4 regions of the Kitasatospora sp. NPDC057518 genome follow, and region 2 is predicted to be linked to each of the others. Evidence: riboswitches for the same ligand, from Rfam matches in the RefSeq annotation. Region 2 holds a riboswitch; each other region holds the start of a gene.
The links. A riboswitch is a leader RNA that binds a small molecule or an ion and turns the genes downstream of it on or off. The one in region 2 is predicted to bind cobalamin.
Positions count from the first base shown of each region.

Region 1 (4,368 bases), on a different contig from region 2:
GCGGGACGTCGGCCACGTCGAAGGCCCCGGCGGCGTCGCGCAGCTCGCGGCGGACGGTGCCGAGCGCGGCGTCCCGCAGGTCGTGGTGCAGGACCACGGCGTCCACCGCGGCCGCCGCCAGTTCCTCGACGGCGGCCCGGCGCTGCTCCGCGTGCAGGCCGGCGACGACCACCACCGGCAGCCTGGTCCCGTCCACGGCGCTCACCAGCTCGCCTTGCGGACGCCGGGCAGGTGCCCGGCGTGGGCGTGGGCGCGCAGGTTGACCCGGGAGAGGCCGAAGGCCCGCAGGTAGCCGCGGGGCCGGCCATCCACGGCGTCCCGGTTGCGGACCCGGGTGGCGCTGGCGTCGCGCGGCTGGCGGGCGAGCTCGGCCTGGGCGGCGGCGCGCTCGGCGGGGCCGGTGCCGGGGTGGGCGATGGTCCGCTTGAGCTCGGCCCGGCGCTCGGCGTGGCGGGCGACGACGGCGCGCCGCCGCTCGTTCTTGGCGATCTTGCTCTGCTTGGCCATCAGACCTTCTCCCCCCGGGCGCGGATGCGGGCGACGGCGGCCTCGATGCCGATCGCGTCGACGGTGCGGATGCCCTTGGCGCTCAGCGCCAGCCGGACGTACCGGCCCTCGCCGGGCAGCCAGTAGCGCTTGCGCTGGATGTTGGGGTCGAAGCGGCGGCCGGTGCGGCGGTGCGAGTGCGAGATCGCGTTGCCGAAGCCGGGCCGGCGGCCGGTGAGTTGGCAGCGGGCGGACATGGGTGCTCCCTGGCGTCCGGGAATGGGCAGGACCGGGCTCACGTTACACCAGATGAAAATGACTTCCATTTCGATGTACGGTTCGAGCCAACCCCTCGGACCGGACCCCGAGACCCCGACCCCCAGACCCCAGGAGGACGTCCCATGGCCCGCAGCGAACTGCGCCCGGTGATCAGGCTCCGCTCCACCGCCGGCACCGGCTTCACGTACGTGACCCGCAAGAACCGCCGCAACGACCCGGACCGGATGGTCCTGCGCAAGTACGACCCGGCCGCGGGCCGGCACGTCGACTTCCGCGAGGAGCGCTGACCCCGGACACGCGAACGGCGCCTCCCCGGACTCGGGGAGGCGCCGTGGGCGGCCGGGCCGCTCGGCTCAGGAGCCCTCGGGCGTCCAGCGCTGCTCGACCCGGGCGAGCTTCCAGTACCCGATCGCGATCGCCCAGACGACCACGAACAGCCCGGCGATCGCGTAGCCCACGTTGTCCAGCGAGATGTCCGCGACGAACCCGGTGACCGGGTCGGTCAGGTCGAGCTTCTCGTGCAGCACCCCGACCAGCTCGATGGTGCCGATGATGAAGGCCACCGCGATCGACAGACCCGTGATGGTCAGGTTGTAGTACACCTTCCGGACCGGGTTGGCGAAGGCCCACTGGTACGCGAAGTTCATGAACGTCCCGTCCAGGGTGTCGAACAGGCTCATCCCCGCCGCGAACAGCAGCGGCAGGCAGACGATCGCGTACCAGGGCAGCCCGGAGGCCGCGCCCGAGCCGGCCATCACCATCAGGGTGACCTCGGTCGCCGTGTCGAAGCCCAGGCCCAGCACCATGCCCACCGGGAACATCTGCCCCGGCCGGGTGATCGAACGGGTCGCCCGGTTCAGCACCCGGGCCATGAAGCCGCGCGAGTCGAGGTGCGCCTCCAGCTCCTTCTCGTCGAACTTCCCGGCCCGCATCGAGCGGAACACCCTGAGGATGCCGAGCAGCGCCGCCAGGTTGAGCGCGCCGATCAGGTAGAGGAACACGCCGGAGGTGGTCGTCCCGATCACGCCCAGCCACTTGTGGGTGGCCGACTCGTCGTCCATCAGCGTGTTCGCCAGCTGCGCGCCGCCCGCCACCAGGGCGGCCATCAGCACCACCATCGAGGAGTGCCCGAGGGCGAACCAGAAGCCCACCGAGACCGGCCGCTTGCCGTCCGCCATCAGCTTGCGGGTGGTGTTGTCGATCACCGCGATGTGGTCGGCGTCGAAGGCGTGCCGCATACCGAGGGTGTACGCGGTGATGCCGAGGCCCACCCCGAAGACCTGGGTACCGACCGCGTACCGCTCGGGCGCGACCAGGAAGATCAGCGTGCCGAAGGCCACCACGTGCATGGCCACGATCACCGCCATCAGCCCGGCCGTACGGACGGTGTCCTCGCGCCGCCATCTGAAGCTGGGCAGCACGGAAGGGGCCGGCTTCGCGCCGGCGGCAACGGTTTCGGGCAGGGTCATCTGCGGATCACGCTCCAGCACCTCGTGGAAAACCTCGTGAGATGCCGTGGCCGGTCTCCTGGCTGACGGGATACCCGTGCCCGCCTTCCCAGGTGCGCGAGGCACCCAGTGGCTCCGTGGGCACGGACGACGTTCCTCCGCGGGCGGAGGAACGACCCGATCACAGTGGCGAGGGCCGCTCCGGGCTGGGACCCCTGAGGGTCCGTCACCGGTCTTCCCGAGCACCACGGCGGGGAACACCGTAGGGGCCGCGCCCCGACCCGTGCAAGGCTGCGCACCTGCGCAGGTGTCCAGGATCACAGGCGACCGCCTGCAAGAATGTCCGCATGCATCTCGTACCGGCCGACCGCGCGGGCCACCGCACCATCGACGGGCACCGGGTCTGCGAGGCCATCGCCGCGATCGGCGACCCCGCGCACGTCCGGTCCTGGGCCGAGCGGTTCTCCCTGCTCGCCGACCCCGGACGGCTCGCCCTGCTGCTCGCCCTCCACCGGGCCGGCCCGCTCGCCGTCAGCGACCTCGCGGTGGCCACCGGCATGCGCGACCCCGCCGTCTCCCAGGCCCTGCGGCTGCTCCGCACGGCCGGCGTGGTCACCGGCGACCGGGACGGACGAGTGGTGCGCTACCGGCTCGTGGACGAGGCCATGCGCCCCCTCCTCGACGAGTGCGCCGCCGCCGAGCACCACGAGCCCAGCGCGGCAGTGGGCTGACCCCTCCCGCCGACGCCTGCCCGACCTGCCGACTCCCGCTCGGTCCGCCGACTCCCGCCCGGGCCGCTGACTCCCGCTCGGGAAGGCGCGCCGCGAACGGCCCCGGCCAGTACGATCATGATGTGCCGTCCCACCCCCATGCCTGGCCCGCCGACCGCTGGAACACCGACCCGGTCAAGGCCCGCGTGCTGGCGGTCGCCCGCACCCTCACCTCGGCCACCCGGGTGCTGGACGTCCTCTCCCTGCTGAGCCCGCACGGCATCGAGTGGTACTTCACCGTCAACCCCGGTTCCGTCTTCGCCGACCGCGCCCTGGACGAGTACCTGCACGGCCTGTCCGGCTTCACCGTGCTGGACTGGGACGACGCCGTCCGCCACCGCTTCGACCTGGCCGTCGCCTGCGCCGTCCACTCCTCCATGCACCACCTGGACGCCCGCCTCGTCGTCCTGCCGCACGGCGCCGGCTACAACCGCCTGGTCACCGAGTCCACCGGCGACACGGTCAGCGCCGCCGGCCTGTCCCGCAACGAACTCACCCACCGCGGGCGGGTGTTCGTGGACGTCCTCGGGCTCTCCCACCCCGAACAGCTGGACCGGCTGCGGACCTCCTGCCCCGAGGCCCTGGACGTCGCCCGGGTGGTCGGCGACCCGTGCTTCGACCGGATGCTCGCCAGCCGGCGCTCCCGGGACGGCTACCGCGCCGCGCTCGGCGCCGTCGGCGGCCGACGGCTCGTCGTCGTCAGCTCCACCTGGAGCGAGCACTCGTTATTCGGCCGCCACCCCGACCTGCCCCGGCGGCTCGTCCGCCAACTGCCCGCCGACGAGTACACGGTGGCCGTCGTCCTGCACCCCAACGTGTGGAGCCGCCACGCCCCCGGGGCGCTGCTCGACGACGCCCGCCGGATGGGCCTGCGCCTGATCCCGCCCCACCAGGGCTGGCAGGCCGCGCTCGTCGCCGCCGACTGCGTGATCGGCGACCACGGCTCGGTCACCGTCTACGGCGCCGCCCTGGAACACCGCACCATGCTCGTCGCCACCGGCGCCGCCGAACTCGACCCGCGCTCCCCCAGCTACGCCTTCGGCCAGGCCGCCCCCGTCCTCGACCCGGACGGGGACCTCGCCGCCCAGCTCGAACAGGCCCTCGCCGAGGCCCCGGCCGGCCTGCGCGAGATCACCGACCGCTCGCTCGCCCACCGCGGCGAATCCGCCCGGCTGCTGCGCCCGCTGCTCTACTCCTTCCTGGACGGCCTGGACGAACCCGGGGACGAACCGGCCCTGCCGCCCTACCCCAGGCCCGTCCCCTGCCCCGGGGCCGCCGAGTGGCCCACCGCGTACGACGTCGAGGGCAGCACCGAGGGGACCGAGGTGAGCCTGCGGCGCTACCCCTTCCACCCGGACGACCACACCCCGCGCGGCTTCCACGCC
Region 1 is NZ_JBHVEU010000377.1:1,483-5,850, forward strand. It holds gene ACFU7Z_RS30055 (CobW family GTP-binding protein) at 1-196, opposite strand, end outside; gene rpsN (30S ribosomal protein S14) at 202-507, opposite strand; gene rpmB (50S ribosomal protein L28) at 507-743, opposite strand; gene rpmG (50S ribosomal protein L33) at 888-1,052, shown strand; gene ACFU7Z_RS30075 (HoxN/HupN/NixA family nickel/cobalt transporter) at 1,119-2,234, opposite strand; cobalamin riboswitch at 2,265-2,478, opposite strand; gene ACFU7Z_RS30080 (metalloregulator ArsR/SmtB family transcription factor) at 2,561-2,944, shown strand; gene ACFU7Z_RS30085 (hypothetical protein) at 3,067-4,368, shown strand, end outside.
Region 1: another riboswitch for cobalamin. It lies ahead of ACFU7Z_RS30075 (HoxN/HupN/NixA family nickel/cobalt transporter); the one in region 2 lies ahead of ACFU7Z_RS21040 (ribonucleoside-diphosphate reductase subunit alpha).

Region 2 (4,368 bases):
CGGGCAGGTAGGTGTCCAGCAGCGTCAGGTAGAACTGGACGTGCACGGCCTCTTCGAACAGCTGCCGCGAGAGGTACAGGCGCGCCTCGGGCGAGTTGATGTGCTTGTAGAGGCTCAGCACCACGTTGTTGGAGACGATCGAGTCGCCCGTCGCGAAGAACGCGACCAGCCGGCCGATGAGGTGGCGCTCGCCCTCGCTGAGCTTCGCCAGGTCGGCGACGTCGGAGTGCAGGTCCACCTCCTCGACGGTCCAGGTGTTCTTGATCGCGTCCCGGTACCGGTCGTAGAACGACGGGTAGCGCATCGGGCGCAGGGTCAGCTCGAAGCCGGGGTCGAGCAGCATCTTGCGGTCTTCGGGGGTGGTCACTGGCAGGCCTCGCAGGACTCGGGGTTCTCCAGGGAGCAGGCGATGGCGGCTTCCTGCTCCGGGGTGAGGGAGGGGGTGTTCACGGGCACCGGCGCCGGCGCGGCGGCACGGGCGGTGCCGGACGCGGCCTGGGCGATGCGGGTGGCCGGGCGCGAACGCAGGTAGTAGGTGGTCTTCAGACCCACCTTCCACGCGTAGGCGTACATCGAGCTGAGCTTGCCGATGGTCGGCGCCGCCATGAACAGGTTCAGGGACTGGCTCTGGTCCAGGTACGGCATACGGGCCGCGGCCAGGTCGATCAGCGCGCGCTGCGGCAGCTCCCAGGCCGTCCGGTACAGCGAACGGACCCCGGCGGGCAGCCAGTTCAGGTCCTGGACGGAGCCGTTGGCGTCGCGCAGGGCGTCGCGGGTCTGCTGGTCCCAGACGCCGAGCTCCTTGAGCTCGCGCACCAGGTACGGGTTGACCTGGAGGAACTCGCCGGACAGCGTCTCGCGCTTGAACAGGTTGGACACCTGCGGCTCGATGCACTCGTACACGCCGGCGATGGACGCGATGGTCGCGGTCGGCGCGATGGCCAGCAGCAGCGAGTTGCGCAGGCCGGTCTCGGCGATCCGGGCGCGCAGCGCCGTCCAGCGGTCGGCCCACTGCGGGGCGGCCGTCGGGAAGTGGTCGATGTGCAGCTCGCCGCGGGCGGCGCGGGTCTCGCCGTACGCCTCGTGGCGGCCGAGCTGCTCGGCCAGGTCGGCGGAGCGCTCGTACGCGGTGAGCATGATGCGCTCGGCGATCAGCGTGGACAGGCGGGCGGCCTCGGCGGAGTCGAAGTCGATCCGCAGCTTGAAGAAGACGTCCTGGAGGCCCATCACGCCGAGGCCGACCGGCCGCCAGCGGGAGTTGGAGGTGCCGGCCTCGGTGGTCGGGTAGAAGTTGATGTCCACCACGCGGTCGAGGAACGTCACGGCCGTGCGGACGGTGGCGTCGAGGCGCTCCCAGTCCATGGCGCCGAGCAGGTCGTCGACGGTGGCACCGGGGGCCACGTGGGCGCCGAGGTTGACCGAGCCGAGGTTGCAGACGGCGGTCTCGGAGTCGTCCGTGACCTCCAGGATCTCCGTGCACAGGTTGGAGGAGTGCACGGTGCGGCCCGGCAGGGCGGTCTGGTTGGCGGCGCGGTTGGAGGCGTCCTTGAAGGTCATCCAGCCGTTGCCGGTCTGCGCCAGGGTGCGCATCATGCGGGCGTACAGGGTCTGCGCCGGGATGGTGCGGACGGCCTTGCCGGCCAGCTCGGCCTTGCGGTAGGCCTCGTCGAAGTCGGCGCCCCACAGGTCGACCAGCTCCGGCACGTCGGCCGGGGAGAACAGCGACCAGTCCTGGTTGGCGTTGACCCGGCGCATGAACTCGTCCGGGATCCAGTGCGCCAGGTTGAGGTTGTGGGTGCGGCGGGCCTCTTCGCCGGTGTTGTCGCGGAGCTCCAGGAACTCCTCGATGTCGGCGTGCCAGGTCTCCAGGTAGACGCAGGCCGCGCCCTTGCGGCGGCCGCCCTGGTTGACGGCGGCGACCGAGGAGTCGAGGGTGCGCAGGAACGGCACGATGCCGTTGGACTTGCCGTTGGTGCCGCGGATCAGGCTGCCGCGCGAGCGGATGCGCGAGTAGGACAGGCCGATGCCGCCGGCGTGCTTGGACAGGCGGGCGATCTGCGCGTAGCGGTTGTAGATCGAGTCCAGATTGTCCAGCGGCGAGTCGAGCAGGTAGCAGCTCGACATCTGCGGGTGCCGGGTGCCGGAGTTGAACAGCGTCGGCGAGGAGGTCAGGTACTCCAGGCGGCTCATCAGGCCGTACAGCTCGGCCACCTCGCGCACCGACTGCTCGGAGTCGCCGACCGCCAGGCCGCAGGCGACGCGGAGCAGGAAGTGCTGCGGGGTCTCGATCACCTTGCGGGTGATCGGGTGGCGCAGCAGGTAGCGGGACTGCACGGTGCGCAGGCCGAAGTACTCGAAGCGGTCGTCGCCGGCGGTGTCGATCAGCGCGTCCAGGGCGGCGGCGTGCTTGGCGACGAAGTCCGCGGTGGTGTCGCCGATCAGGCCCTCGGTGTGGCCGACGGCGATCGAGGCGGAGAAGGACACCGAGCCCTGGCTGTTCGCCTCGTCGACGATCTCCAGCGCGAGCAGGCGGGCGGCCAGCTTCGAGTACTGGGGGTCCTCGGCGATCATCGACGCGGCGGCGTCCACGGCCAGCCCGCGCAGCTCGGCGAAGTCCGAGCCGGCGTGGCGGCCGCGCAGCGCGGCGGCGGCGACATGGCCGGGGTCGACCTCGGTGAGGTCGGTGCTGCGGTCGGTGAGCAGCCGCAGCAGCGCGCCCCCGGGGTCGGAGACCGTCGGGTCGGTGAAGGCGGTACCGGAGCCCTGGGCGGGCAGGGTGGCTGAGGCAGCGGTGGTCAAGGCGCTCTCTCCTGGCGGCGATCGGCGGCGGTGCTCGGGGGGCCACCGGGCCGATCTGGGCAGGGGAGCACGGCGCGAACGCAAAAAAGCGTCGCGCGAGGTGACTCCCCGGCCCGCCCGCGAGGCCCGGAGGGGTACTGCTGGTGCCGGCGCGGCCTCTGCGGGAGGGCCGTGGCGCACGCCGTCGGCAGGTACTCGGACTCGCGGGGTGCGGCTGCTGGAGCCGCCCGCTCACCGCTGCGGGGCAGTCCCGGATTCGCACCGGGTTCCCCTGCATCGACAGCAGAAGCGAGCATACATGTAGTGGTGTCTCACTGAAGCGACCCCAGATGTAGTACGGCGCCGCGTGTCGGGACGATGACCGGCAGTACCAGGAACGTGGTGCGCGATGGCCCTCGGCAGCCCCGGAACCGGGCCGGGGCCGTCCTGGTTTCGATACGGAATGGTCACCGGGAGGACCGGCGCTCACGAGGATGCCCTACGATCTGGGCGCATGAGCGACGGAACTGGCGTACCTGGGCAGGGGCCGCAGGGAACGCCTCCCGCCGGGCCGGGGGGCGCACAGAGTCAGCAGCCGGTGGTACCTGGTCCGGTACCGCCGCCGAGCGGGGGTTTCGGGCCGCCGCCCGCCTCGTACGGGCCGGTGGTGCCGTCGGTGCAGCCGGTCGCGCAGCCCATCCCGCCGGTGCCGCACCCGGTCGCGCCTCCGCCGCAGCCGGCTCCGCCGGTGGGGCAGCCGCACCCGCAGCCGGTCGGGCAGCCCCAGCCCGTCGCGCAGCCGCAGCCGCAGTGGCACCTCCAGCAGCAGCCCCAGCAGCCGGTCCCGCAGCAGCGGGCCGAGCCGGACTGGGACGCGCTGGCGGACCGCAACGAGGTCGAGGGCAAACGCCGTCGCCGGATGAAGGCCGTCGGTGTGGTGGCCGCGGTCGCCGTGGTGGGCGGCCTGGTCGCGGGCGGTGTGGTGCTGCTCCAGGGCAAGAAGGACGACGGTTCCCCGACCGTCGCGAAATCCACCCAGCCGACCGTCCCCCCGAGCACGTCCGGTACGCCGGACGACCCGTCGAAGCCGATCTGGGAGGCTGCCACCGACCCGGCGCCGCAGGACGCGGGAGCGCTGTTCTCCGCGCTCCAGGTGACGATCAACGGCGCCACCTGGAACCGCACCGTCGTGTCGCTGGACTCGCCCTGTTGGGACGGGAACTCCACGACCGGAGGGCTGGGCAAGGTGCTCGGCGACCAGGGGTGCCAGCAGGTGCTCCGGGCGACGTACGTCTCCGGGGACAGCGCGGTCACCGTCGGGGTGGCGGTCTTCGAGCACAAGCTCCAGGCCGAGACCGCGCTGAAGAACTTCGCCGGTCAGCTCAAGGGCGCGCCCGCCCCCGGTTCGCCGGCGTTCTGTGCCGGTCCGGGTTGTACCGGCACCCACAACAGCCTGGGCCGGTACGGCTACTTCACGGTCGAGGGCTCGGCGAAGGGCGGCAACGCTCCGGACGCCACGGCGACCGCCGCGGCCGCCGGGTTCACCGAGCACGTGAAGGGGCAGTTGCTCAAGCGCGCCAAGGCCGCGTC
Region 2 is NZ_JBHVEU010000199.1:696-5,063, forward strand. It holds gene ACFU7Z_RS21035 (ribonucleotide-diphosphate reductase subunit beta) at 1-343, opposite strand, end outside; gene ACFU7Z_RS21040 (ribonucleoside-diphosphate reductase subunit alpha) at 364-2,775, opposite strand; cobalamin riboswitch at 2,968-3,112, opposite strand; gene ACFU7Z_RS21045 (hypothetical protein) at 3,527-4,368, shown strand, end outside.

Region 3 (4,368 bases), on a different contig from region 2:
GTGCCCAGCACCGGACGGCCGGTCAGCTCGTGCAGCATCTCCAGCCCGGGCGCCAGCAGCCGCGCGTCGCCGCGGAACTTGTTGACGAACCAGCCCGCCACGTGCCGCTGGTCCTCCGCCGACAGCAGCGCCAGCGTCCCGTACATCGCCGCGAAGACCCCGCCGCGGTCGATGTCCCCGACCACCACCACCGGCAGGGCGGCGGCCGTGGCCAGGCCCATGTTGGCGATGTCGCGGTCGCGCAGGTTGATCTCGGCGGGCGATCCCGCGCCCTCGCAGACCACCACGTCGTAGCGGCCGCGCAGGTCGGCCAGGCACTCCAGGGCGCGCTCCAGCAGGACGGGCTTGCGCTCGCGGTAGTCCAGCGCGCCGACCTCGGCCACCGGTCGGCCGAGCAGCACCACCTGGCTGCGGCCGTCCGCGCCCGGCTTGAGCAGCACCGGGTTCATCGCCGCCTCCGGCTCCACCCGGGCGGCCTGCGCCTGCATCGCCTGGGCGCGGCCGATCTCGGCGCCGTCGGCGGTGACGAAGGAGTTGAGCGACATGTTCTGCGCCTTGAACGGCGCGACCCGTACGCCCTGGCGGGCGAGCCACCGGCAGATCCCGGCCGTCACCACGCTCTTGCCCGCGTCCGAGGTCGTCCCCGCGACCAGCAGTGCGTTGCTCATACCCGTCCCCTCTTCTTCAGCAGTGCCCGCAGCAGGACGTGCCCCGCGACCGTCGTACCCAGCGCCAGTGCGCCCACCCGCCGGGAGAGCGCGCAGGCCCGCTCGATGTCGTCCACCGTCACCGGCCGCAGCTCCGCGCCCAGGACGGGCCGGTGCTCCACCCGCTCGCCGTACCGCAGCGTGCCGCCCAGTCGGACGCCCACCGCGCCGGCGAACGCCGATTCGGCCTGGCCCGCGTTCGGGCTCGGGTGCGCGGAGCCGTCGCGCCGCCAGACCCGCCAGGCGGTCCGGGGCTCGGGGGCGGCGGCCACCGTCAGCAGCGCCGTCAGCCGGGCGCCCGGCCAGCCCGCCACGTCGTCCAGCCGGGCCGAGGCCCAGCCGAACCGGGCGTAGCGGGGCGAGCGGTGGCCGACCATGGCGTCCAGGGTGTTCACGGCGCGGAAGGCCAGCAGGCCGGGGGTGCCGGCCAGGGCGCCCCAGGTCAGCGCGTTCACCACGGCGTCGGCGGTGTTCTCGGCCACCGACTCGACCACCGCCCGGGCGATCTGCTGCCCGTCCAGCGCGCTCGGGTCCCGCCCGCACAGGTGCGGCAGCCGCTCCCGGGCGGCGGCGAGGTCGCCGGCGGCCAGTGAGCGGCCGATGGTGCGGGCCTCCCGGGTCAGCGAGGTGCCGCCGAGCACCGTCCAGGTCGCGGCCGCCGCCAGCGCCGCCCGGCCCAGCGGGCGTCGGCCCACCGTACGGTCCAGGGCGAGCGCGCCCGCCGTGACCGCGCCCACGCACAGCGCGGTGTACCCGGCCCCGGCGGCACGGTCGTCGCGCCACAACCGCCGCTCCAGCCGGGTCGCGGCGCTGCCGAAGACGGCCACCGGGTGGCCCCGGCGGGGGTCGGCGAAGCGGGCGTCGGCGGCGTAGCCCGCGGCGGCGCCGAGCGCGAACACGGCGGCGCGGGCCAGCGGGCGCGAGGCTCGGGTCAGCGGGCGCGGAGCGGGGGAAGGCGCGCGCGGGGTCATCGGCCGCACGGCGGAGGGCAGCTCGGAGTCCGGCCGGGCGGGGCAGCCTGCATCGCGTGCGTGTCCTCACTCAGGGTCCGCGCCCTGGATCGACGTGACGGCGGCGAGAGTCTCCTGGCTTCCGGGTCGAACGCACCCCCGGAGCCTTCCAGCAGCCGTCGACGGCCCGCCGTGGCGATGTTCCGAGCGTGCTCCCCGGTGACAGTGGCGGGACCGCGCCGGACTTCCACCGGCTTCCTCTCCATGCCTCCGTTTGGCCCCAGGATCCCATCACGGGCCCGAACCGGGAGTCAACCGAGGTCACGGAGGGGTTGGTCACACGGGGACGCCGCTGACGCCCGGTCGGATCGCCCGGCGCGGCCCCGCCCCGACCCTCGCCACCGGCACCCCCTGAGTACCGCCCTGAGTACCGCCCTGAGCACCCCGGGAGCGCCCGCCGGGTGACCCGGACGGCCCAGCCCGGTGGCCGGTCGGGCGGAGCGCCGGTGAACTGGGGCTCGAACACCGTCCGGTCCGTGAACAACGTCCGTGAAGAACGTCCGTGAACAACAGAGCGGGGAGCGAGATGCGTTGGGGAACCGCCGCCGTCGTGGCGGCCGCCGCGGTGGGGGCCGCCGTGCTGGTGGTCGGCCGCCGGGCCTCCGAGCGGATGGTCCGTCCGGTGACCGCCGTCCAGGAGTCCGGGCCGGTCCAGGTCCGCGCCCTCGCCGCCGGCCGGGTCACCTTCACCCGCGGCCCCGCGAGCCTGCGTCCCGGCCGCTGGGCGGTGGAGTGGGCGGACGGCGGGCACGCGGTCGTCGAGGAGGTGCTGCACGCCGACGAACAGGGCGTCACCCGCCGACTGGTCCGCGCCGACCGGGGCACCCTCGTCCCCGGCACCGAGGTCCGCTTCACCCCGCGGGTCCACCTCGGCGACCCCACCGAGGCGCTCGGCCTGGCCTTCGCCGACACCACCGCCGACGGCGAGCTCGGCGCCCTCCCCGCCTGGCGGCTCGACGGCAAGCGCGGCACCTGGGTGATCCTGGTGCACGGCCCCGGCGACGACCGCCGGCAGACCCTCCCGGTGCTCCCCGTCCTCGACCGGCTCGGCCTGCCCGCCCTCGCCGTCACCTACCGCGGCGACCGGGGCGCCCCCGCCTCCCCGGACGGGCTCAGCCACTTCGGCGAGACCGAGTGGCGCGACATCGAGGCGGCGGTGCGGCTGGCGCTCGACAGCGGCGCGGGCAAGGTGATCCTGTACGGCTGGTCCGTCGGCGCGACCATCGTGCTGCAGACCGTGGCCCGCTCCGCCTGGTCGCACGCCGTCCGCGGCCTGATCCTCGACTCGCCCGTGCTCGACCTGCCCGCCTCCGCCCGCCGGGACGCCGCCCGGGCCGGCTTCCAGGGCGTCGCCGCCGAGCTCGGCGCCCTCGCCGCCGAGGGCCGCACCGGGGTCGACCTCGCCGACTTCGGCCGCATCGCCGACGGCACCGACCTGCGGGTGCCGACCCTCCTCCTGCACAGCCCCGAGGACCGGATCGCGCCCTTCGGCACCGCCGAGAAGCTGGCCGCCGCCCGCCGCGACGTGGTGAGCCTCCAACCCTTCCCCGGCGCCGACCACGCCACCCTCTGGAACACCGCCCCCGACCGCTACACCGAACTCCTCCGCCGCTGGCTCACCCCGCTCCTCTAGGGGCTCAACCACCCCCCCTGTGCGCGAGGGCGTTTTCGGCTGGTCCCCGCCGCTTTTCCCGGTGCGATTCCCCCCGTCCGGGAATGAACGTTCCTCCCATTCCTCCGGGCCCGCGTGAAAAGTCGGCCCGGCCGACTTCCGGTGCGGCTCGATCCCGATCACGCCGCCCGCCATCCGTCCGGATTCGGGCTGGACAGTCCTGCCGGGCGTCGCCGGGCCGAAACGCCCCCGTGCGGGCCCCTCGGCTGTCAGGAGCAATATTTGGCCCGGCCCCTTACCCCCCACCCGTACGCACGGTGACCGCCCGAGCATTCCCGGCAACCGGCCCGCCCCCCATGGCATGGGCAGGTCACACGTTTCCGGCCAGGCGGTTTGCCGTTGTTGCCCGATCTTGCGGAGGTGCCACCGGCGGTCGCCCGGTCGTACGGACAACCGGATGTGACAGAAGGCCGGTACAAGGGGAAGACTGCTCGACGTGACGTCTCGGAACCCGCGCGACCGTGATGCCCCGCTCCCGCCGACGATCGGTACCGGTGCGACGGTGACCCGTCTCCCCGGAACGGCCCAACGGCCCGCCGGTGGCAGGCCGGGCGGGGCGGGAGTCCCCCGTAACGCAGTACCCCGGCGACGAGGGCCCGCTCCGGCTCCCGGGCGGGGCAGGGTTCCCGTGCCGGAGGGCTTTCCGGCACCGTCCGAGCTGGCGCCGCTGGCCCGCCGGATGCTGGTGGACGCCGTCCGGGTCGCCCGCTGGGCCGGTGAGCTGGCCGAGGTCGACAAGCGCGGCGAGCTGCTCCCGGACGACGCCCGCGCGGCGGGCCGGGCCCTGGCCATGACGGTCGGTGCCGCCGCCAAGGCCTGGGGGCAGGCGCTGCTGGTGGGCCTGGTGGAGGCCCGGGACGGCGGAGCCGGCCCCGGCTGGCGCCTGCACGCCTGGGAGCACGACGACGAGGCCGTGGTGCGCGGCTGGTCGGCGCTGTTCGACGCCTGGACCCTGCTCGCCCCGGTGCCGCCCGCGGCG
Region 3 is NZ_JBHVEU010000046.1:25,096-29,463, forward strand. It holds gene ACFU7Z_RS07515 (cobyric acid synthase) at 1-668, opposite strand, end outside; gene ACFU7Z_RS07520 (cobalamin biosynthesis protein) at 665-1,678, opposite strand; cobalamin riboswitch at 1,786-1,919, opposite strand; gene ACFU7Z_RS07525 (alpha/beta hydrolase family protein) at 2,244-3,350, shown strand; gene ACFU7Z_RS07530 (hypothetical protein) at 4,018-4,368, shown strand, end outside.
Region 3: another riboswitch for cobalamin. It lies ahead of ACFU7Z_RS07520 (cobalamin biosynthesis protein); the one in region 2 lies ahead of ACFU7Z_RS21040 (ribonucleoside-diphosphate reductase subunit alpha).

Region 4 (4,368 bases), on a different contig from region 2:
GAGCAGTTGGCGATCCCGCCGGAGACCATGCGCAAGCGCGTCGAGGAGACCCTGGACCTGCTCGGCCTGGCCGACCTGCGCCACCGGGCCCTGTACGAGCTCTCCGGCGGCCAGCAGCAGCGCGTCGCCATCGGCTCGGTGCTCACCGCGCACCCGCGCGTCCTGGTGCTGGACGAGCCGACCTCCGCGCTCGACCCGACCGCCGCCGAGGAGGTGCTGGCCGCGATCACCCGGCTGGTCCACGACCTCGGCGTGACCGTCCTGTTGGCCGAGCACCGCCTGGAGCGGGTCGTCCAGTATGCCGACCGGGTCGCCTACCTGCCCGGCGACGGGACGGTCGTGCACGGCCCCCCGGCCGAGGTCTTCCGGGACACCGCGATCGCGCCGCCCGTCGTCGACCTCGGCCGACTGGCCGGCTGGCGGCCGCTGCCGCTGTCCGTCCGGGACGCCCGCCGGGCCGCCGCGCCGCTGCGGGAGAGGCTCACGGACCTGCCGGTTCCCCCGCCGCGCCGGGCAGCGGTGGCGGGGGAACCGGTGCTGGAGGCGACGGGGGTCGTCGTCCGGTACGGGCCGGTGGCCGCCGTCCGGGACGTCCGGCTGGAGCTGCGGGCGGGCGAGGTCACGGCGCTGATGGGCCGCAACGGGTCCGGCAAGTCCTCGCTCCTGTGGGCCCTCCAGGGCTCCGGGCCCCGCCAGGGCGGCAGCGTGAAGGTCACCGGCGCCGGGGGCGGCCCGGCCGCGGACCCCAAGCGGCTGCCCGCGGCCCGGGCCCGGCAGCTGGTCGGGCTCGTCCCGCAGACCCCCACCGACCTGCTGTACCTGGAGACGGTCGCCCAGGAACTCGCCCAGAGCGACCTCGAAGCCGACGGCGCCGGCGGGCCGACCGCACGGCAGGTCCTCGACCGCCTGGCCCCTGGGATCCCGGACGGCACCCACCCCCGGGAGCTCTCCGAGGGGCAGAAGCTGGCCCTCGTCCTGGCGATCCAACTCGCCGCCGCACCACGGGTCGTGCTGCTGGACGAACCCACCCGGGGGCTCGACTACCAGGCGAAGGAGGCGCTCACCGGCATCGTGGACGCCCTCGCCGCCGAAGGCCGTACGGTCGTCGTCTCCACCCACGACGTCGAGTTCGTCGCCTCCGCCGCCGACCGCGTCGTGGTGATGGCCGAGGGCGAGATCGTCGCCGACGGGCCCACCGCCGAGGTCATCGTCGCCTCGCCCACCTTCGCCCCGCAGACCGCCAAGATCCTCGCCCCGCTCGGCTACCTGACGGTGCGACAGGTCGCGGCGGCCGTGGAAGCGGTGGAGGCCGCCCGGTGACCGCCGTCCGGATCCCCGGCCGGGCCCGTGTCGTCGTCGCCCTGGCCGCTTTCATCGGGCTGGTGGCCTTCACCTGGCCGTTCGTGGTCGCGCCCGGGCGGTTCGGCTCCAACTACGCGCCGCCGCTGATCTTCGGTGCCCTGCTGGTCCTGGTGCTCGCCGTCGTCATCGCGGAGATCTCCGCGGGCGGCATCGACGCCAAGGCCCTCGCCATGCTCGGCGTCCTGTCCGCCGTCAACGCCGGACTCCGCCCGCTCGGCGCCGGGACCGCCGGAGTGGAGACGGTCTTCTTCATCCTGGTGCTGGCCGGCCGGGTCTTCGGCCCCGGCTTCGGCTTCACCCTCGGCTGCACCTCGCTGTTCGCCTCCGCGCTGCTCACCGGCGGCGTCGGCCCCTGGATGCCGTACCAGATGTTCGGCTGCGCCTTCGTCGGCATGCTCGCCGGGCTGCTGCCGGGGGCCGGGCGGCGCTGGGAGGTGCCGCTGCTGGCCGGGTACGGGGCGTTCTCCGGCTACCTCTTCGGCTTCCTGCTGAACCTCTCCTTCTGGCCGTTCTCCACCGACCCGAACAGCTCGATCGCCTACCTGCCGGGCCTGCCCTTCACCGAGCAGTGGCACCGCTACCTGCTGTTCGACCTGGCCACCTCGCTCGGCTGGGACACCGGCCGCGCCGTCACCACCTTCACCGCCGTGCTCGTCGTCGGGCCGGCCGTCCTCACCGTCTTCCGCCGCGCGGCCCGCCGCGCCAACTTCGAGCCCACGGTGCGCTTCGAGGCCCCGCCCGGCCCGCACGCCCCAGCCGGCCAGGACGCCACGCCCGGCCCGGACACCACGGTGGGGCCGCCGCCCGTCGCGCGGCCCACCGGCCCGGCGCACCCCTGAACCGAAAGGCCGACCATCGTGCCCAAGCCCGCGAAGCACCGGACGATGACGCTGGACGGGGTCGACGTCGTCGTCCTGACCCCGGAACAGCACGCCGCACTGGAATCCGCCCGCCGCCAGCTGGGCGGAGCGCAGGCGCAGGTCGCCAGGATGAGGTCAGACCTCCAGCGGGGACGGCAGCTGCTGGTCGAAGCTGAACGGATACTGGCGGGCATCCCGGCCGACCAGCTCGCGCGACTGGACGGCCGACTGGGTCCGGGACGCGGCCTGACCGGACTGCTCGCGGACATCCGCGCCGCCCTGCCGCGCACGCCGGACACCCCGACGCGGACCTGACCACCGGCCCCGCGAGCCGTGGTGGCGTTCCACCATGCGGACGGGTTCCGAGATTCCCGCGCCGGGCCCGGTGTTTTGCCCCTAAGCTGACGGTGCAGCTGGTTCGCCCTGTCCGCCAGGCAGGGCGTCGCAAGAGGGAACCCGGTGACGCCTTTCGACTGGCCAGTCCGGGACTGCCCCGCAGCGGTGAGTGGGAACGACCGCCGTCATACGCACTGGACCCGGGACGGGTCTGGGAAGCGACGGCCAGTAGGTGTCCGCCCTTCACGGGACGGACGCGCCCGCGAGTCCGAAGACCTGCCACTGCCCGCCCGCGGACGACCCGCGCGCGGCTATCCGGTGACCTCGTGGGCGGGTCGGCGACCATACCAGGCGGACCAGGCCCGTACGTTCCCGTGACGGCCGCCGCCGGGTACGTCATCCCTTCGCGCCTTCGTGCCGTCTCCGGGTACCTGAGGAGAACAGACTCGCGAAGGAGAGTCCCTTGACCACGAAGTCCGCAGCCGCGGCGAGCGTCGCCACCGCGTACGGCTACCCCCGCCAGGGCCGGGGCCGGGAGCTCAAGAAGGCCATCGAGGGCTACTGGAAGGGCTCGGTCACCGCCGAGGTGCTGCTGGCCACCGCCGCCGACCTGCGCCGGGGGAACTGGCAGCAGCTCGCCGACTCCGGCGTCGAAGAGGTCCCGACCGGTGACTTCTCGTTCTACGACCACGTGCTGGACACCACCGTCGCCGTCGGCGCGATCCCGCCCCGGCACCGGGCCGCCGTCGAAGCCGACCCGCTGGACGGGTACTTCGCCATGGCGCGCGGCAACCAGGACGTCGCCCCGCTGGAGATGACCAAGTGGTTCGACACCAACTACCACTACCTGGTCCCTGAGTTGGGGCCGGACACGGTGTTCACGGCGAACCCGGCCAAGGCGGTGGGCGAACTGCGCGAGGCGCTGCTGCTCGGCCACGCGGCCCGGCCGGTGCTGGTCGGGCCGGTCACCTACCTGCTGCTCGCCAAGCCGGCGCCCGGGGTGGCCGCCGACTTCCAGCCGATCACCCTGCTGGACCGGCTGCTGCCCGTCTACGCGGAGCTGCTGGCCGGGTTGCGCGCCGCCGGCGCCGACTGGGTGCAACTGGACGAGCCCGCACTGGTCCAGGACCGCACCCCGGCCGAGCTCAACGCCGCCGCCCGCGCCTACCGCGAGCTGGGCGCCCTCACCGACCGGCCCAAGCTGCTGGTCGCCAGCTACTTCGACCGGCTCGGCGACGCCCTGCCGGTCCTGGCGAAGGCCCCGATCGAGGGTCTGGCACTGGACTTCACCGGCCCGGCCGCGGCCAACCTGGAGGACCTCGCCGCCGCCGGCGGCCTGCCCGGCAAGCGGCTGGTGGCGGGGGTGATCGACGGGCGCAACATCTGGATCAACGACCTGGAGAAATCCCTCACGACCCTGGCGACCCTGCTGGGCCTCGCCGACACCGTCGACGTCGCGCCGTCCTGCTCCCTGCTGCACGTGCCGATCGACGCCACCCTCGAACGCGACATCGACCCGCAGATCGCCCGCTGGCTGGCCTTCGCCAAGCAGAAGGCCACCGAGGCGGCGCTGCTCGCCCGCGGCCTGCGCGAGGGCACCGGCGCGATCGCCGCCGACCTCGCCGCCAACCGGGCAGACCTGGCCTCCCGCGCGGGCTCGCCGATCACCCGCGACCCGGCGGTGCGCGCCCGGATCGCCGCCGTCACCGACGCGGACGCCCGCCGCGCCCAGGCCTACCCGCAGCGGGCCGAGGCCCAGCGCGCCCGGCTCGGCCTGCCGCTGCTGCCGACCACCACCATCGGCTCCTTC
Region 4 is NZ_JBHVEU010000256.1:7,434-11,801, forward strand. It holds gene ACFU7Z_RS24625 (ABC transporter ATP-binding protein) at 1-1,320, shown strand, start outside; gene ACFU7Z_RS24630 (ECF transporter S component) at 1,317-2,201, shown strand; gene ACFU7Z_RS24635 (hypothetical protein) at 2,220-2,537, shown strand; cobalamin riboswitch at 2,620-2,857, shown strand; gene metE (5-methyltetrahydropteroyltriglutamate--homocysteine S-methyltransferase) at 3,022-4,368, shown strand, end outside.
Region 4: another riboswitch for cobalamin. It lies ahead of metE (5-methyltetrahydropteroyltriglutamate--homocysteine S-methyltransferase); the one in region 2 lies ahead of ACFU7Z_RS21040 (ribonucleoside-diphosphate reductase subunit alpha).